3 regions of the Streptomyces sp. NPDC041940 genome follow, and region 1 is predicted to be linked to each of the others. Evidence: riboswitches for the same ligand, from Rfam matches in the RefSeq annotation. Region 1 holds a riboswitch; each other region holds the start of a gene.
The links. Region 1 has a riboswitch for cyclic di-AMP ahead of ACZ6I3_RS34565 (transglycosylase SLT domain-containing protein). Riboswitches for the same ligand answer to the same signal wherever they lie in the genome.

Region 1 (5,190 bases):
GGCCTGCCGTCCCAGCTTGCGCTCCTTGGCCAGGGTGGTCTTCAGGAACTTCGGCGACTGGGCGCGCAGCACCGACTCGTACGTCTCGTAGCCCTTCTCCACGTCGACGACGTAGGTGGCGTGCTCCTCGGCCGCGTACCGGACGAACAGCCGCTGCTCGGCCTCCAGGTTGTCGAAGGCGAAGCTCGACACCGAGCAGGCCTTGAGGAGCCGGACCGTGTCCAGGTCCAGGCCGGGCCGCAGGATCGCCCCCTGCGCGTCCGAGACGCCGAGCCCGATCGCCCGGCCCTGGCCCAACGGGCCCCGTTCGTAGGGCAGGAAGCCGACCGGCTCCAGACCCTCGTACACCACCGCGACCCGTGCCCGCGGCCTCACCAGGCCGACGGCTTCGGTGAACTCCGGTTCCATGAAGGGGTTGCGCGGTGCCTCGGAGGCAGCGCGCAGTGCGCGCCAGCGCTCCTTCTCCCCTTCGCCGAGCTCCCCGGGCCCAGCCACGCGAATGCGCCCACTGCTCAACCTGACCCCCCGATCAAGTCCCCCCTGGACACATGGAAGGTACCGCTCGAGACGGCCCCGACGGTAGGTAGCGGACCATGTTGTTGCCAACTGGTACAGAGGCCTTCAACCGGGCAATCGGCGTGCGCCGGGGGATGAAACGAACGGGCGCGCTGTCCGTATTCTCTGATCATGGCCGCACCCATCGCATATTCACTCATCGCCACCGACTTGGACGGAACGCTGCTGCGCGGCGACGACACCCTCTCCGACCGGTCGCTCGCCGCACTCGCGCGGGTGGTGGACACCGGTGCGCAGCACCTCGTGGTGACGGGCCGGCCGGCGCCGCGTGTGCGACCGCTCCTCGACGACCTCCGCTGCACGGGGCTCGCGGTGTGCGGGCAGGGCGCGCAGGTGTACGACGCGGGCGCGGACCGGCTGCTGTGGTCCATCACCCTGGACCGGGAACTGGCGGAGACCGCGCTCGGCAAGATCGAGGCCGAGGTGGGGGAGGTGTACGCCGCGGTCGACCAGGACGGGGTCGACGGGCTCACGCTCATCGAGCCGGGCTATCTGATGCCGCACCCGACCCTGCCGGCCGTACGGGTCGAGCGGCGCGACCACCTGTGGGGCGAGCCGATCAGCAAGGTGCTGCTGCGCCATCCCTACCTGACGGACGACGAGTTGGCGGCGACGGCCCGTTCGGTGGTCGGCTCACTGGCGACGGTGACGATGTCGGGGCCCGGCACGGTAGAGCTCCAGCCGTGCGGCGTCACCAAGGCGACGGGCCTGGCGCTGGCGGCCGAGCATCTGGGGCTGCGGCCGGCGGACACCATCGCCTTCGGTGACATGCCCAACGACATCCCGATGTTCGACTGGGCCGCCCATGGCGTCGCGATGGCGAACGCCCATCCCGAACTCAAGGCCGTGGCCGACGAGATCACCCTGTCGAACGAGGACGACGGCATCGCCGTCGTCCTCGAGCGACTGCTGGGCCGGGCGGATCAGTACGGGCCGTTGACGTTGTCGATCGAGCCGTAGCGGTCGGCCGCGTAGTTGCAGGCCGCCGTGATGTTGGCGACCGGGTCGTACGGGTCCCACGACGTGCCGTCCACGTGGTAGGCCTGGAAGGTCGGGTCGATGGTCTGGAGCAGGCCCTTGGACGGGGTGCCCTTGACCGCGTTGGAGTCCCAGTTGTTGATCGCCTGGGGGTTGCCGGACGACTCGCGCATGACGTTGCGGTGGATGCCGTCGTACGACCCCGGGATGCCCTTCTGCGCCATGATGTCCAGCGCCTCGCGGATCCAACCGTCGAGGTTGTCGGCGTAGGTCTTGGCGGAGGCCTGGGTGACCTTGGCGACGCCACCGGCCGGCTTGGCCGCGGCGGCCGGCTTGGCCGCCTTCTTCGGGGCGGCGGCGGCCTTGGTCGTCGACACCTTCAGCTTCAGACCCGGGTGGATCAGCTTCGGGCTGTCGCCGATGGCGGAGCGGTTGTCCTTGTAGAGCTTCTTCCAGCCGCCCGCGACGTCGTACTTGTCCGCGATGCGGTAGAGGGTGTCGCCCTTGGCCACGGTGTACGTGAGCGACTTGGGCTGGGCGGCCCGCTGCACGGACTGTGCGACGGCGGGTGCGCTCTGCGGCGCCTCGGCGGCGCTCGCGTAGGTGGCTCCGAGGAGCGGGAGGGTGAGTGCCGCTCCGCCGGTGCCCGCGATGGCGACACCTCGGGAGAGCGGGTTGGTTCTGGGGCGACGGTGCTTGCCTCGTCCGGCCATGGCGAAATTCCTCTCCGGCGCCTGCGAGGTGAGCTGTCGGGTTCGGGCCGGGAGGTGCCCGGCCGCGTACGGCGGTGTACTGCCGTGCGCGGCTTCACCCCGAGCCGTGCCGCTGTGCGGACCGGCGACTTACCTGGGTCCCCCGCTCCTGCCCTGCGTGAGTGAGTCGGTTCGTTGTGGGGGTCCGGGCGGTGGCAGGATTCGGCGTCCGCCGGACAGGCCGGGAACGTATGCGAAAGCACATGTCGGGAACAAGCACCGGAGTCACATATCGCGCGGTTGACCTTGGTCGGGGGCATTTGGCCCGCTTGATCCTTTGCGACAGGCAAGGTTCAACTGGCGTTCGGCTGAAGGGGGTACGGGTCGATGCCCGGGTGGCGCGGCACAGGGGTTAACGTGACTCAACTCACTGATCACGAGCCTGTGGGGCAATTACCGCCAATGGGAATTTGCTCAATCGTCATGGCAAATCGTGTATATCTCACTACCTCCTGGTAAGTCGATAAATGTCTGTTCTTATGAGCTGATCGAAAACATAACGGTCGTGATCAGATACCACCCGGCCTGTAACCATGGGCGCTGGCGGTGATCGAAACGTGACCGGATACGCTGACTCGAGTGATGGCAGCGACCTATCGACAATCCGCGTAATCACCGGCAGACACAGCAGACAGGAGACCCCTCGTGACCGACGTCGGGCCGTTCGGGCTGAGCGTGCGGGACCAGGCTCTGGAAGCCGATGTCCAGGCCGGGTTGGCGGCTGTCGAGGAAGGCTTGTTCGAGGCCACCAAGAGCGAGGTGCCCTTCATCACGGAGGCCGCCCAGCACCTGGTGCGGGCCGGTGGCAAGCGGTTCCGTCCGCTGCTCGTGATGCTGTCCGCCCAGTTCGGTGACCGGTACGCGCCCGGGATCGTGCCGTCGGCCGTCGTCGTGGAGCTGACCCACCTCGCCACGCTGTACCACGACGACGTGATGGACGAGGCGACGGTGCGCCGCGGGGTGGCGAGCGCGAACACCCGCTGGGGCAACTCCGTCGCGGTCCTCACCGGCGACTTCCTCTTCGCCCGTGCCTCGCACACCCTGGCCGACCTCGGCCCCGAGGCGGTGCGGGTGCAGGCCGAGGCGTTCGAACGGCTGGTGACCGGACAGATCCTGGAGACGGCCGGACCGCAGGACGGCCGCGACCCCGTCGAGCACTATCTGGACGTGCTGGGCGGCAAGACCGGTTCGCTGGTGGCCGTGTCGTGCCGGTTCGGCGCGATGATGTCCGGCGCCGGCGAGACGACCGTGGACGTGCTGACCCAGTACGGCGAGCGGCTCGGCGTCGCCTTCCAGCTCGCCGACGACGTCCTGGACATCGCCTCCGACTCGCACGAGTCCGGCAAGACGCCCGGCACCGATCTGCGCGAGGGCATCCCCACGATGCCGGTGCTGCGGCTGCGCGAGCGGGCGGCCCGGCTCGGGCTCGCGGATGACATCGCCCTGTGCGAGCTGCTGGACTCCGACCTCACCGACGACCAGCGGCACGCCGAGGCCCTGCGCCTGCTGCGCGCCCACCCGGCGCTGGAACAGGCCCGGAAGGACACCGTCCGCTACGCCGAGGACGCCCGTTCGGCGCTGGCCCCCCTGCCCGAGTGCGCCGCGAAGACGGCACTCGTGGAGCTGTGCGACGCGGTCGTGCACCGGGCCGGCTAGCCGGTCTTTCCCGTACGACCCCTACGGGTCGGGGGAGGAGCCGTCCCTCCGTGTCATACCCCAGCAGTACGTGGAGTTGAGTCCGGGGTCTGACGTATTGCCCTGGCCGATTTGGTCAGATGGACACCACGGAAAGACACCACTCCTCACCTGTTCGGGTGAGAATGGCGGCTCAGGGACGAGTGCGTGGACGACACGGACAGCCGCCGCCGACCACGGAGGTAGGGCACACATGGCACCGTACGCATCCGACGACAGCACGACCGCCGGGGAGGTCGACGAGCAGCGTTCCGGACGGCGCAAGGCCGCACGGTACGTCGTACCGGTCACGGTGATGGGGGTGGCGGCCGCGACGATCGGGCTGGTCCCCGCGCTCGCCGACTCCGGTGACCCGGACCTCCCGAAGATCACCGCACAGCAGCTCATCGAGAAGATCGCCAAGTCGGACGTCCAGCAGCTGTCCGGCACCGTGAAGATCAGCACGGACCTCGGACTGCCGGACCTCGGCGGTCTGGAGAGCAGCCTGATGTCCGGCGCCGCGGGCGGGGGCGAGGGCGGCTCCTCCGCCGACCCGACCGCCAAGCTCACCGAACTGGCCTCCGGCACGCACACCCTGCGCGTCGCGGCCGACGGCCCGGACAGGCAGAAGCTGTCGCTGCTGGAGAACGCCGCCGAGTACAGCATCGTCCACAACGGCAAGGACGTCTGGGCCTACGACAGCAAGTCGAACGAGGTCCACCACGGCACCGCCGCCGAGAGCGGCAAGGACCGGCAGCAGCCGCCGGCCACGCCGAAGGACTTCGCCGAGGAGGCCCTCAAGGCCGCCGACGACACGACCTCCGTGACCGTCGACGGCACCGCCCAGGTCGCCGGCCGGGACGCCTACAAGCTGCTCATCAAGCCGAAGCAGTCCGGCTCCACGGTCGGTGCGATCACCGTGGCCGTGGACGCGAAGACGGGCACGCCGCTGAAGTTCACGCTGACCCCGGCGAGCGGTGGCTCCGCCGTCGTCGACGCGGGCTTCACCCAGGTCGACTTCGCCAAGCCGGCCGCCTCGACCTTCGACTTCACCCCGCCGAAGGGGGCGAAGGTCACCGAGGAGAAGGCCTCGGAGCCGAAGGCGTCCGGCGAGGCCGAAGCGCGCGAGCACGCCCCGAAGTCCCTCCCGAAGTCGGAGAAGGACCTCGGCCAGGACCTCGACGGCATGAAGACCATCGGCGAGGGCTGG
Region 2 (5,190 bases), on a different contig from region 1:
GGCTGTCTTTCTTTGAGTCAGATATGAGTCGGACGACCGGCTGGGTCTCCGGAATCATCGGTCGGAGGCGTCGGACTTGTCGACGCCGTCCCACACGTTGGCGTACCAGGGGCGGTCGGCCGTCCCGAGCACGGCGTGCGACTGCCGCGCCGCGTGCGGGTCGACGACGATGAATCCCGTCTCCCCCGGCATGACGTAGTGCAACCGCTGCCGGATCTGCTGTTCCGCGTACGCGTCGTCCTGCCAGCGCGCCTTCTGGTCGCGCAGCCGTTCGACACGCTGCCGGGCCTGCTGCTGTTCGCGCTGGAGGTCGTCGATCTCGGCGCGCTGGGAGACGTACTCCCGCATCGGGTAGGCCAGCGCCACGATCAGCGTGCACATCACCAGGGCGAGCAGCGCGGCCCGGCCGGTCAGCCGGGAGCGGCGGGCCTGGCGCCGGGTCTGGGAGCGGTAGACCCGGGCCGCGGTCTGCTCGCCGAGCAGCCGGATCCTGGTCGCGGTGGAGAAACGGTCCCGGTCCTTCACGGCCATGGTCTCCCCGCTCTCCCGCTCCACCGTCCGACGCGCGTACGTCCCCGGACACGGTACGGGACCGAGTACGGGGACGTACGTACGACTGGCTCAGGCTTGACCCTTAACGGGTCACCCGGGTCAGCCCTTGAAGCGCGGGAAGGCGCTGCGGCCGGCGTAGACCGCCGCGTCGTCGAGGATCTCCTCGATGCGCAGCAGCTGGTTGTACTTGGCGACGCGCTCGGAGCGGGCCGGGGCGCCGGTCTTGATCTGGCCGCAGTTGGTGGCGACGGCCAGGTCGGCGATGGTGACGTCCTCGGTCTCGCCGGAGCGGTGGGACATCATGCACTTGAAGCCGTTGCGCTGGGCCAGCTCGACGGCGTCCAGGGTCTCGGTCAGCGAGCCGATCTGGTTGACCTTGACCAGCAGGGCGTTGGCGGCGTTCTCGTCGATGCCGCGGGCGAGGCGCTCGGGGTTGGTGACGAACAGGTCGTCGCCGACGATCTGGACCTTGTCGCCGAGCTTCTCGGTGAGGACCTTCCAGCCGTCCCAGTCATCCTCGAACAGCGGGTCCTCGATGGAGACGAGCGGGTACGCGTCGACGAGCTCGGCGTAGTACTCGGTCATCTCGGCGGCGGAGCGGGTCTTGCCCTCGAAGGTGTAGGCGCCGTCCTTGTAGAACTCGGACGCGGCCACGTCGAGGGCGAGGGCGATCTGCTCGCCGGGGGTGTAGCCGGCCTCCTTGATCGCCTCGAGGATGAGGTCGAGGGCCTCGCGGTTGGAGCCGAGGTTCGGGGCGAAGCCGCCCTCGTCGCCGAGGCCGGTGGCCAGGCCCTTGCTCTTCAGGACCTTCTTCAGCGTGTGGTAGACCTCGGCGCCCCAGCGCAGGGCCTCGGAGAAGGACTCCGCGCCGATCGGGGCGATCATGAACTCCTGGATGTCCACGTTGGAGTCGGCGTGCGAGCCGCCGTTCAGGATGTTCATCATCGGCACCGGGAGCAGGTGCGCGTTCGGGCCGCCCAGGTAGCGGAACAGCGGCAGGTCGCTGGCCTCGGAGGCGGCGTGGGCGACGGCGAGGGAGACGCCGAGGATGGCGTTGGCGCCGAGGGAGCCCTTGTTGTCGGTGGCGTCCAGGTCGAACATCGCCTGGTCGATCAGGCGCTGCTCGGTGGCGTCGTAGCCGACGAGCTCCGGGCCGATCTGCTCGATGACCGCGAGGACGGCCTTCTCCACACCCTTGCCGAGGTAGCGGTTCGAGTCGCCGTCACGCAGCTCGATGGCCTCGAAGGCGCCCGTGGAGGCGCCGGACGGGACGGCGGCACGACCGGTGCTGCCGTCGTCGAGGCCGACCTCGACCTCGACCGTGGGGTTGCCTCGGGAGTCCAGGATTTCCCGGGCTACGACGACGTCGATGGACGGCACGAGCATCTCCTTCTTATGTGACGCGGGTACGCGGGCCGCGGGGACCCGGCGAGGTGCGGGCCGTGGTGGCTCGCGACATGAGCCTAACCGGCTCGGGCCGATCGGCCACCGGGTCGCCCACCCCATGGACAGAACCGAGAGTAAATTGTTTCCGAACGGAACAAAGCCGGAACGCAAAGACCGGCAGAAAAAACCCCGCCCCGGTGCGTACGGGGGGAAGACGCACCGGAGCGGGGAGCCCGTGGGGACGGGGGCCGCCCCCTGAGGGGCGGAGGGCCGCTGCTTACTTCAGGTGCAGCTGCTGGCCCGGGTAGATGAGGTTGGCGTCCTCGACGATGTCCTTGTTCAGCTGGAACAGCTTCTCCCAGCCGCCCTCGACCTTCTTGTCCGCCGCGATCGAGCTCAGGGTGTCGCCCTTGGCCACCTTGTACTCGCCGTCGCCCTTCTTGACCTTCTTGCCGGTCGGGGTGGTGACGGTCTTCTTGGCGGCCGGACGCTCGTCGGAGCGGGAGGCCGGCTGCTGCTGGGTCTCGCGGGACTCGGTGCTCTGCTCGCTCTGCTGCGAGGAGCTGCCGGAGTCGCCGGAGTCGTTCGAGGAGGAGCCGCCGCCGCTGGCGTTCGACAGGCCCTTGCCGCAGACCGGCCAGGCACCCTTGCCCTGACCCGCGAGGACCTTCTCGCCGATCTCGATCTGCTGCGCCTTGGTGGCCTGGTCGGCGGTGGCGGCGTACTTGGTGCCGCCGTAGCCGGACCAGGTGGAGGCGGAGAACTGCAGACCGCCGTAGTAGCCGTTGCCGGTGTTGATGGACCAGTTGCCGCCGGCCTCGCACTGGGCGACGGCGTCCCACTCGGAGGCGGTGGCGGCGGAGGCGCCGCCGGCCGCCATCAGCGGGGCGGCGACAGCGGCACCGGTGACACCGGCGACGGCGATGGCACGGCTGGCCTTGGACGGACGACGGTGCTTGCCCTTGCTGGAAAACAGCATGGAAGGATCCCCTCACCGACGCCTGCGAGGTGAGCTGTCGGGTTCGGGCCGGTTGAGTTGCCCGGCCGCGTCCCTCCCGGGACACGGCTTCACCCCAAGCCCTTCCGGCGCAACTGGCCGGTCGGGCACCTACCTTGGGTCCCCCGCTCCTGCCTACGGCGCTTGACGCGACGACTGTTCCCGTACGGCCGCTGGCAGGATTCGGCGTTGCGGCAGCCGGGGCTCGTGGTGACGAGCGGTCCCGACCGTAGCCACGCGATCCGCCGAATTTCAAAGACGATCAGGGCTTCTGAGATCTATCTCTCACGGGCACCAAACGGGACATTCGCCGCGAAACATGACGCGAACTCGCGCGGTTTCGGGGCGACTTCCACCCCCGTTTCCGCACTGCCCGAACCGCTACTTCCCGTCCGCTTCGCCCTCTACCGTGAGCTTCTCACCGGGGCGGATGAGGTCCGGGTCGGCACCGACGGCCTTCTTGTTGCCGTCGTAGAGCTCGTGCCATCCGCCGGTGATGTCAAGGGAGTCGGCGATGGACCAGAGGCTGTCACCGATCCCCACGATGTAGGCGCCCTCCGACGAGTCACCGGAGCCCTCGTCGCCGCGGTCGTCGCGCGAGGCGTGACGACCGGTGGACTCGCCCGCGCGGCCGCTCTCGGACGCGGGGGTCTCGTCGGCGCTGGGGCCGCGATGGCGGCCGGAGCCGGTGTCGGTCTCGGCGGACGCCGAAGAGTCGTCGTCCTGCCGCGAGTTGTCGGACTTGCCAGGCTCGGGCGTCGCCGAGGGGGAGCTGTCGGGCTCCTGGTCCCCCGAGGCGGAATCCTCGGAGTCGGGCGACTTGTCGGACTTGGTGGATTCGTCCTTCGAGGTCGACGACTCGCCGGAAGACGACGAGCCGGACGACGAGGGGGACGACCCGAGCGAGTCGAGCAATCCGGATGAATCCGACGAATCAGATGAGTCGGACGAGCCGTCCGAGCCGGACGAGTTCTTGTCCTGCTCGAGGCCGGAGAGCAGCCCGCAGGTGCGCCAGGCGCCGGCTCCCTGGTCGGCGAGGATTCTCTCGGCCACGGCTATCTGCTGGGAACGGCTGGCCAGGTCGGCGCTCGGGGCGTAGTCGAGCCCGCCGTTGTTCTCCCAGTCCTCCTGCGACAACTGCAGGCCGCCGAAGTAGCCGTTGCCGCTGTTCTGGCTCCAGGCGCCGCCGGTCTCGCAGTCCGCGATCCGGTCCCAGGTCGTGCCGTCGGCCGCGCTGGCGCCGGTGGCTCCGAGGAGCGGGATCGCGATGGCGGAGCCGGTCACTCCGGCCGCGACGAGGAGAGCCGGAGCCTGGCGGGGGCGACGGTGCCGACCGTTCCCGGAGAGCATACGGAGACCTTTCGCGAAGACAGCAGTGACCAGCGCTCCGCAGGTTTTCCCGGGCCGCACTGATGATGGGTGAACGTATAGGCAGACGATCACTTGTCACAAGTTAATGCCGCGTAGATCACGTGAAGATCACAAGCCTGACGGTGTGTCACCTCTGTGCGGGTGTGAACTCCACCGGCAGCGTGCGCAGCCCGCGCATGATCAGGCCGCCGCGCCACCTCAGCTCGGCCGGGTCGGCCGCGAGCCTCAGGTCCGGGAGGCGTGTGAGGAGCGTGGCGAGGGCGGTCTGGCCCTCCAGGCGGGCCAGCGGGGCGCCGAGGCAGTAGTGGACGCCGTGGCCGTATCCGAGGTGCTGGTTGTCGCGGCGGGCGAGGTCGAGCACGTCCGGATCGGCGAACCGCTCCGGGTCCCGGTCCGCGGCGGCCAGCACGACGAGGACCGGGTCGCCGGCCTCGATGCGCTGCCCGCCGATGGTGAGCGGCTGCGTGGCGAAACGCCAGGTGGCGAGCTCGACGGGGCCGTCGAAGCGCAGGAGTTCCTCGACGCCGGTCTCCAGGAGGCCTCTCTCTCCGGCGGCGATGGACGCCTGGAGCCGGGTGCGCTGCTCGGGGTGGGTGAGCAGGGCGTAGGTGCCGTTGCCGATCAGGTTCACGGTTGTCTCGAAACCGGCGAACAGCAGGATGAAGGCCATGGCGGCGGCCTCGTTCTCGGTGAGGTGCTCGCCGTGGTCGGAGGCGCGGATGAGACCGGAGATGAGGTCCTCGCCGGGGGTGGGTTCGGCGGGGAGCGCCTCCCGCTTGCGGTGGATGAGGTCGGCGAGGTAGCCGCGCATCTTCTTCACGGAGCGTGCCACGCCGCCCCGGGGCCCGCCCTGGTGACGGATCATCATGCCCGCCCAGTCCCGG
Region 3 (5,190 bases), on a different contig from region 1:
TCTGCCACAGCAGCTCATACTTCACCCTCGAATGTGACCTACGCGACCGTAGGAAAGGGTTGACGGGCGGTGAGATAAGCCACTCCTAAAGGGTTCGCCAACTCCGGAATAGGCCGTCCGTCAGGAATGTTGCGGGGTCAGTCGCCAGACCCGGAAGCCCGCGATCCGGAAGTGACTCCACACGGTTCGGAAGGCGAAGTGCCCGCTCGTGTACGGCTGTGGGTCGGTGTGGTCGAAGACGAGCCGCCCGTTGTTCCACCAGCGCACCGTCGACCCGTCGGAGACGATCCGGACCCGGTTCGGTTCGCCCGGGACCAGCAGCGGCCGGGTGTAGTCGTGGATCAGGGGACGCACACCGGCCTGGCCGACGTAACGCCGCAGCCGGGTCGTGGTGTTGTAGTTGGCGCCGTACCCGGCGTAGTACGTCGTCAGGTGGTCGTACTCCTCCAGCGCCCCGCCACGCGGTGTCGCGAAGAGGTCGTCCGGGGAGCGGACGTCGGTGGCGTTCCAGAAGTTGTTGAGGTCCGAGACCCGGTCGTTGGCCCCGCCCTCGGAGACGGGCGTGGCGGTGTACTCGAGGACGTACGGTCCTTCGAGGCGCCGCCGGAACCAGACGGTCGCTCCGCTCGGCACGTCGATGTCCAGGACGCCGCGTGAGGCCGTGACGGTGCCGCCGTTCTGGAGCTCGGTCGCCCACTGGGCGAGGCCGTGGCAGAAGTCGTCGTGGGCGATGAGGCGACGGTGGCGGGGTGCGGCGTTCGCGGTCGCCGTCGGGGCGAGGGCGGCCAGGGCGGCTCCGGCGGCCAGGGCTCCGAACGTTCTCCGGGTGGTCGGCACGGGACACAGCTCCTTCGGAAAGCGCTTGCGCTAACGACGGGATCACTGTGTCCCAACTGCCGCATCCTGTCGATCCCTTGAGGCGAAGGGCGTTCGACGCCCGCACACACCGAAGGCCGGACCCGGGGATCGGGGTCCGGCCTTCGGCCGCGTGTCAGGCAGGTGGTCGTGCGATCGGTCAGCCCACGGAGACGCCGTGCGAGCGCAGGTAGGCGACCGGGTCCACGTCCGAGCCGTAGTCCGGCGTGGTGCGGATCTCGAAGTGCAGGTGCGGTCCGGTCACGTTGCCGGTCGCACCGGACAGGCCGACCTGCTGCCCGGCCGTCACGGTCTGGCCGGCCGAGACGGAGAGCTGGGACAGGTGGGCGTACTGCGCGTACTTGCCGTCCTCGAGCTGGATGACGACCTGGTTGCCGTACGCGCCGCCCCAGCCGGCGGAGACGACCGTGCCCGCGCCGACGGCCTTGAGGGAGGTGCCGGTCGGGACGACGAAGTCGACACCGGTGTGGTAGCCGCTGGACCACATACTGCCGGACATGTGGTACGGGGTGCCGACGCCGGCTCCGTCCACCGGGAGGCTGAAGCCGGTGGCCTCGGCGGCCGGCTTGGCGGCGGCGGGCTTCGCGGCGGTGTCGGCCTTCGCGGACGACTCGGTGGCGGCCGACTTCTCAGCCGACGCCTTCGGCTTCTCGGCCGCCTTGGGCGCGGACGACTGCGTCTTGGGCGCGCTCGCCGCCTTCTCGCCGACCGAGAGCTTCAGACCCGGGTGGATCATCGACGGGTCGGAGCCGACGGCGTCACGGTTGTCGCTGTAGAGCTTCTTCCAGCCGCCGCTGACGTGCTGGTCGTCGGCGATCTTCGCGAGATAGTCGCCGGCCTTCACTGTGTACGTGTGGGCGCCCGTGGCCTTTTCGGCTGCCTTCTTCTCGGGTGCCGGAGCGGACTGCACGGCCTTTTCCGGAGCCGACTGCGGGGTGGCGGCGTGGGCGCCGGCGGCACCCATGAGCGGAAGGGCGAGGGCGGCCCCGCCGGTTCCGGCGACGGCGATGGAGCGGGTGAAACGCTGGGACTTCGGGCGGCGGTGCTTACCCTTCGCGGGCATGGCGAATTCCTCTCCGGCGCCTGCGAGGTGAGCTGTCGGGTGCGGGCTGGAGATGCCCGGCCGCGCCGAAGTGCGGCTGAACCCCAAGCCGTTCCGGGAACCGGAACAGGCGTCGTACCTGTGGGTCCCCCGCTCCTGCCATACACGGGTGAGTGTGTGGGGCTCCGGGCGGCGGCAGGATTAGGCGTCCGTCCGGATTGGTGTGGAACGTAAGCGACCGAGACGCAATGGGACAAGCTTGCGGTTCCCTGTGAGGGCGGTTCTCTTGACGCGTCGGCACATTTCCCGTCACCGAGCGTGGATTTCCGATCTCTGTTTTTCCGCAATGCCCCTGAATAGCGCAAGAATTACGTGAACATGACGACAACGCATCGTCACGAATATGACGATGGTCACGCACCCCGACCTCATCTCCTTTACGATCGGGGCACGTTATGCCGAAACACCTTAAGTTCCTTATTCGGACAGAAGGGCTACTTGCGCTTAAGGCGGACGACCGCGGCATCCAGGTCCCCGCGCAGGCCGACCCGCAGCCCGTGATGCGCCAGTACGGCCCCTCGGTGAACTTCGCCCGTTTCGAGGCATTCGTACGTCGCTGCCGGGTCGAGGCCCCGCAGCCGGAGCGCCGGAACGGGCTCGCCGTAGCGCTGCGCCTGGAGCCAGGCCAGGACGACGGCCTCGTCGCCGAGGACGTACTGCACCGCGCTCAGGCCGCCCTCCGGGGGCCGCAGCCGGTACAGGTCGCCGCGCTGCACCACGGGCCGGATCTCCTTGTAGAGCCCCACCCACTCGCGCGCCTCGGCGAGCTCCTCCGCCGTCCACCGCGTGAGGTCGCCGCCCACCCCGAGCACCCCGGCCATGGCGCTGACGAACCGGAACCGCAGGGAGCTGGCCCGCTGGTTGAGCATGGCGTTCGGGCTGTCGGTGACCCACGCGGCCATGACCCGGGCCGGATGGATCTGACTGAAGCCGTGCTGGATGGCGAGCCGGTCGAGCGGGTCGGTGTTGTCGGAGGTCCACACCTGGTCCGTGCGGCCCAGCACCCCGAGGTCGATCCGGCCGCCGCCGCCCGAGCAGGACTCGAAGGCCACCCCGGGGTGGGCCGCCCGCAGCCGGTCCAGCAGGGCGTACAGGGCGCGCACGTGGTCGACCCAGAGCCGCTGCGGGTAGGGGTCGTCCGGCCAGCCGGCGTCACTGAAGCAGCGGTTGAAGTCCCACTTGACGTAGTCGATCGGCGCGCTGGAGAGCAGCCCGTCGAGCTGCTCCCACAGATACTCCTGGACGTCCTCGCGGGCGAGGTTCAGCACGAGCTGATTGCGGAATTCCGTCCGCTTTCGTCCGGGTTGGTACTGCACCCAGTCGGGGTGTGCGCGGTACAGGTCGCTGTCCGCGTTGACCATCTCCGGCTCGACCCAGATCCCGAACCGCATGCCGAGGCCGTGCACATGGTCGGCGAGCGGCTTCAGGCCGCCGGGGAAGCGGTCGGGGTTGGGCGTCCAGTCACCGAGTCCGGCGCGGTCGCTGGTCCGGGCCCCGAACCAGCCGTCGTCGACCACGAACAGCTCCACGCCCATGCCGGCGGCCCGCTCGGCGAGCGCCCGCTGCTGCTCCTCGGAGATGTCGAACTCGGTGGCCTCCCAGGAGTTGAACAGCACCGGGCGGTCCCGGTCCGCGTCCGGGACGACGTGGGTCCGCTGGTAGGCGTGCCAGGCGCGGCTCGCCCCGCCGAAGCCGCCGTCGCTCCAGAGCCCGGCGAAGACGGGGGTCGTGTACGACTCGCCCGTGTCCAGCGTCAGCAGGCCCGAGTCGTCGTACCCGGCCCCGCCGGTGATCTGCACGCGCGCGTCCGGGAGTTGGGCCACCGACATCCGCCAGGACCCGGACCAGCCCAGGGCGCAGCCGTAGACCTCCCCGCGCTCCTCGGTCGCGTCGGTGTCGAGGGCGACCCAGGGCAGATGCTGGTGGGAGGTGTGGCCGCGGCGGCTGCCGATGATCTTCTCGCCGTAGGTGAGGGCCGAGCGCGTCAGCCGGGACTCGGCGCCCCAGCGGCCGTGCAGCTGGGACAGCCGCCAGGTGTCGCGGTCGGGCAGGGTCCAGGTGGCGGAGTCGGCGCGCAGCACCTCGACGGACGGTCCGTGGTTCTCCAGGGTCACCCAGCGCTCGACGACATCGGCCGCGGAGCGCATCCGGTAGTGCAGCGTGACGGCCAGGTCGCCGTCGCGGAAGCGGAGCCGCAGCTCACCGCCCTCGCCGCGCTCGGCGTCCCCCGCGTCATGGCCCTCGTAGCTCCACTCGGTGCCGCGCCGCTCGGCGGTGCGCACGGACAGGGCGGGCCGGGCGAAGCGGGGGCCGCCCTCGACCGGGTACTCCTCGCGTCCGTCGAGCGGGGACTCGAAGGCCCAGTAGTCCGGCAACGGCCGGACGGCCAGGGCCTCGGCGTCGGCGAGGCCGATCCGGGCGCCCCAGTGCAGGTGCAGCAGTTCGTCCCGGTCGGTGACATGGACGGCGTAACTGCTGGCCGGCCCCGAGAGCACCCACGTACGACCGTCTTCGGAGATCTCCAGCATCAGGCCCTCACAGATTCGAACAAGCCCGACCAGGTGCGACCAGGCACGAACATCATCAAGGGCTTCGGGGGCTTCCGGCAACGCCTGTGGACAACTCATTGCCCCTGGCAGGCATGTCGTATCGTCGAGTGGTGCCCGTCGACGAGCCGCGCCGACGGCGCCGTGTGGGAGGAGCCCCCGTGACGCAGCAGGTCCCCTCGACCGAACCCGAGCTCGCCGCAGTGCGCAATTTCCGTGATGTGGGCGGACTGCCGACCGTGGACGGACGGCGGGTGCGGCAGGGAGTGCTGTTCCGCAGCGGCCACCTCGCGCACGCGACGGGTGAGGACGCCGCCTTCCTGACCGGCCTGGGCCTGCACACGATCTTCGACTTCCGCAACGAGGCCGACCAGAAGCTCGAAGGGCCGGACGTCGAGCTGCCGGGCGTGCGCAATGTGAACCTGCCGCTGAGCGACCCCGCCGACGGCGCCGAGTTCTGGAAGCTGGTCCGCGACGGCGACCTGGAGCAGCTGCGGGCCATCCTCTCGGACGGCAAGGGAGCGGGCCGGATGATCGCCTCCTACCGCACGATCATCAAGCACCGCACCGCCGAGCACTCGAAGGTGCTGCACGCGCTCGCCGAGGACAGCGTCCCCGCGCTGATGCACTGCGCGGCGGGCAAGGACCGCGCGGGCCTGTCGGTCG

Region 2: linked by a shared signal. The riboswitch ahead of ACZ6I3_RS22930 (transglycosylase family protein) and the one ahead of ACZ6I3_RS34565 (transglycosylase SLT domain-containing protein) in region 1 are both predicted to bind cyclic di-AMP.
Region 3: linked by a shared signal. The riboswitch ahead of ACZ6I3_RS05925 (M23 family metallopeptidase) and the one ahead of ACZ6I3_RS34565 (transglycosylase SLT domain-containing protein) in region 1 are both predicted to bind cyclic di-AMP.

The regions. Positions count from the first base shown of each region.
Region 1 is NZ_JBVJBP010000028.1:22,918-28,107, forward strand. It holds gene ACZ6I3_RS34555 (GNAT family N-acetyltransferase) at 1-501, opposite strand, end outside; gene ACZ6I3_RS34560 (HAD family hydrolase) at 688-1,536, shown strand; gene ACZ6I3_RS34565 (transglycosylase SLT domain-containing protein) at 1,500-2,267, opposite strand; cyclic di-AMP (ydaO/yuaA leader) riboswitch at 2,271-2,445, opposite strand; gene ACZ6I3_RS34570 (polyprenyl synthetase family protein) at 2,952-3,962, shown strand; gene ACZ6I3_RS34575 (LolA family protein) at 4,195-5,190, shown strand, end outside.
Region 2 is NZ_JBVJBP010000013.1:179,346-184,535, reverse strand. It holds gene ACZ6I3_RS22940 (FtsB family cell division protein) at 55-531, opposite strand; gene eno (phosphopyruvate hydratase) at 652-1,932, opposite strand; gene ACZ6I3_RS22930 (transglycosylase family protein) at 2,216-2,917, opposite strand; cyclic di-AMP (ydaO/yuaA leader) riboswitch at 2,922-3,088, opposite strand; gene ACZ6I3_RS22925 (transglycosylase family protein) at 3,317-4,285, opposite strand; gene ACZ6I3_RS22920 (cytochrome P450 family protein) at 4,434-5,190, opposite strand, start outside.
Region 3 is NZ_JBVJBP010000002.1:280,120-285,309, reverse strand. It holds gene ACZ6I3_RS05930 (DUF6250 domain-containing protein) at 121-837, opposite strand; gene ACZ6I3_RS05925 (M23 family metallopeptidase) at 1,016-1,939, opposite strand; cyclic di-AMP (ydaO/yuaA leader) riboswitch at 1,944-2,100, opposite strand; gene ACZ6I3_RS05920 (alpha-galactosidase) at 2,413-4,506, opposite strand; gene ACZ6I3_RS05915 (tyrosine-protein phosphatase) at 4,686-5,190, shown strand, end outside.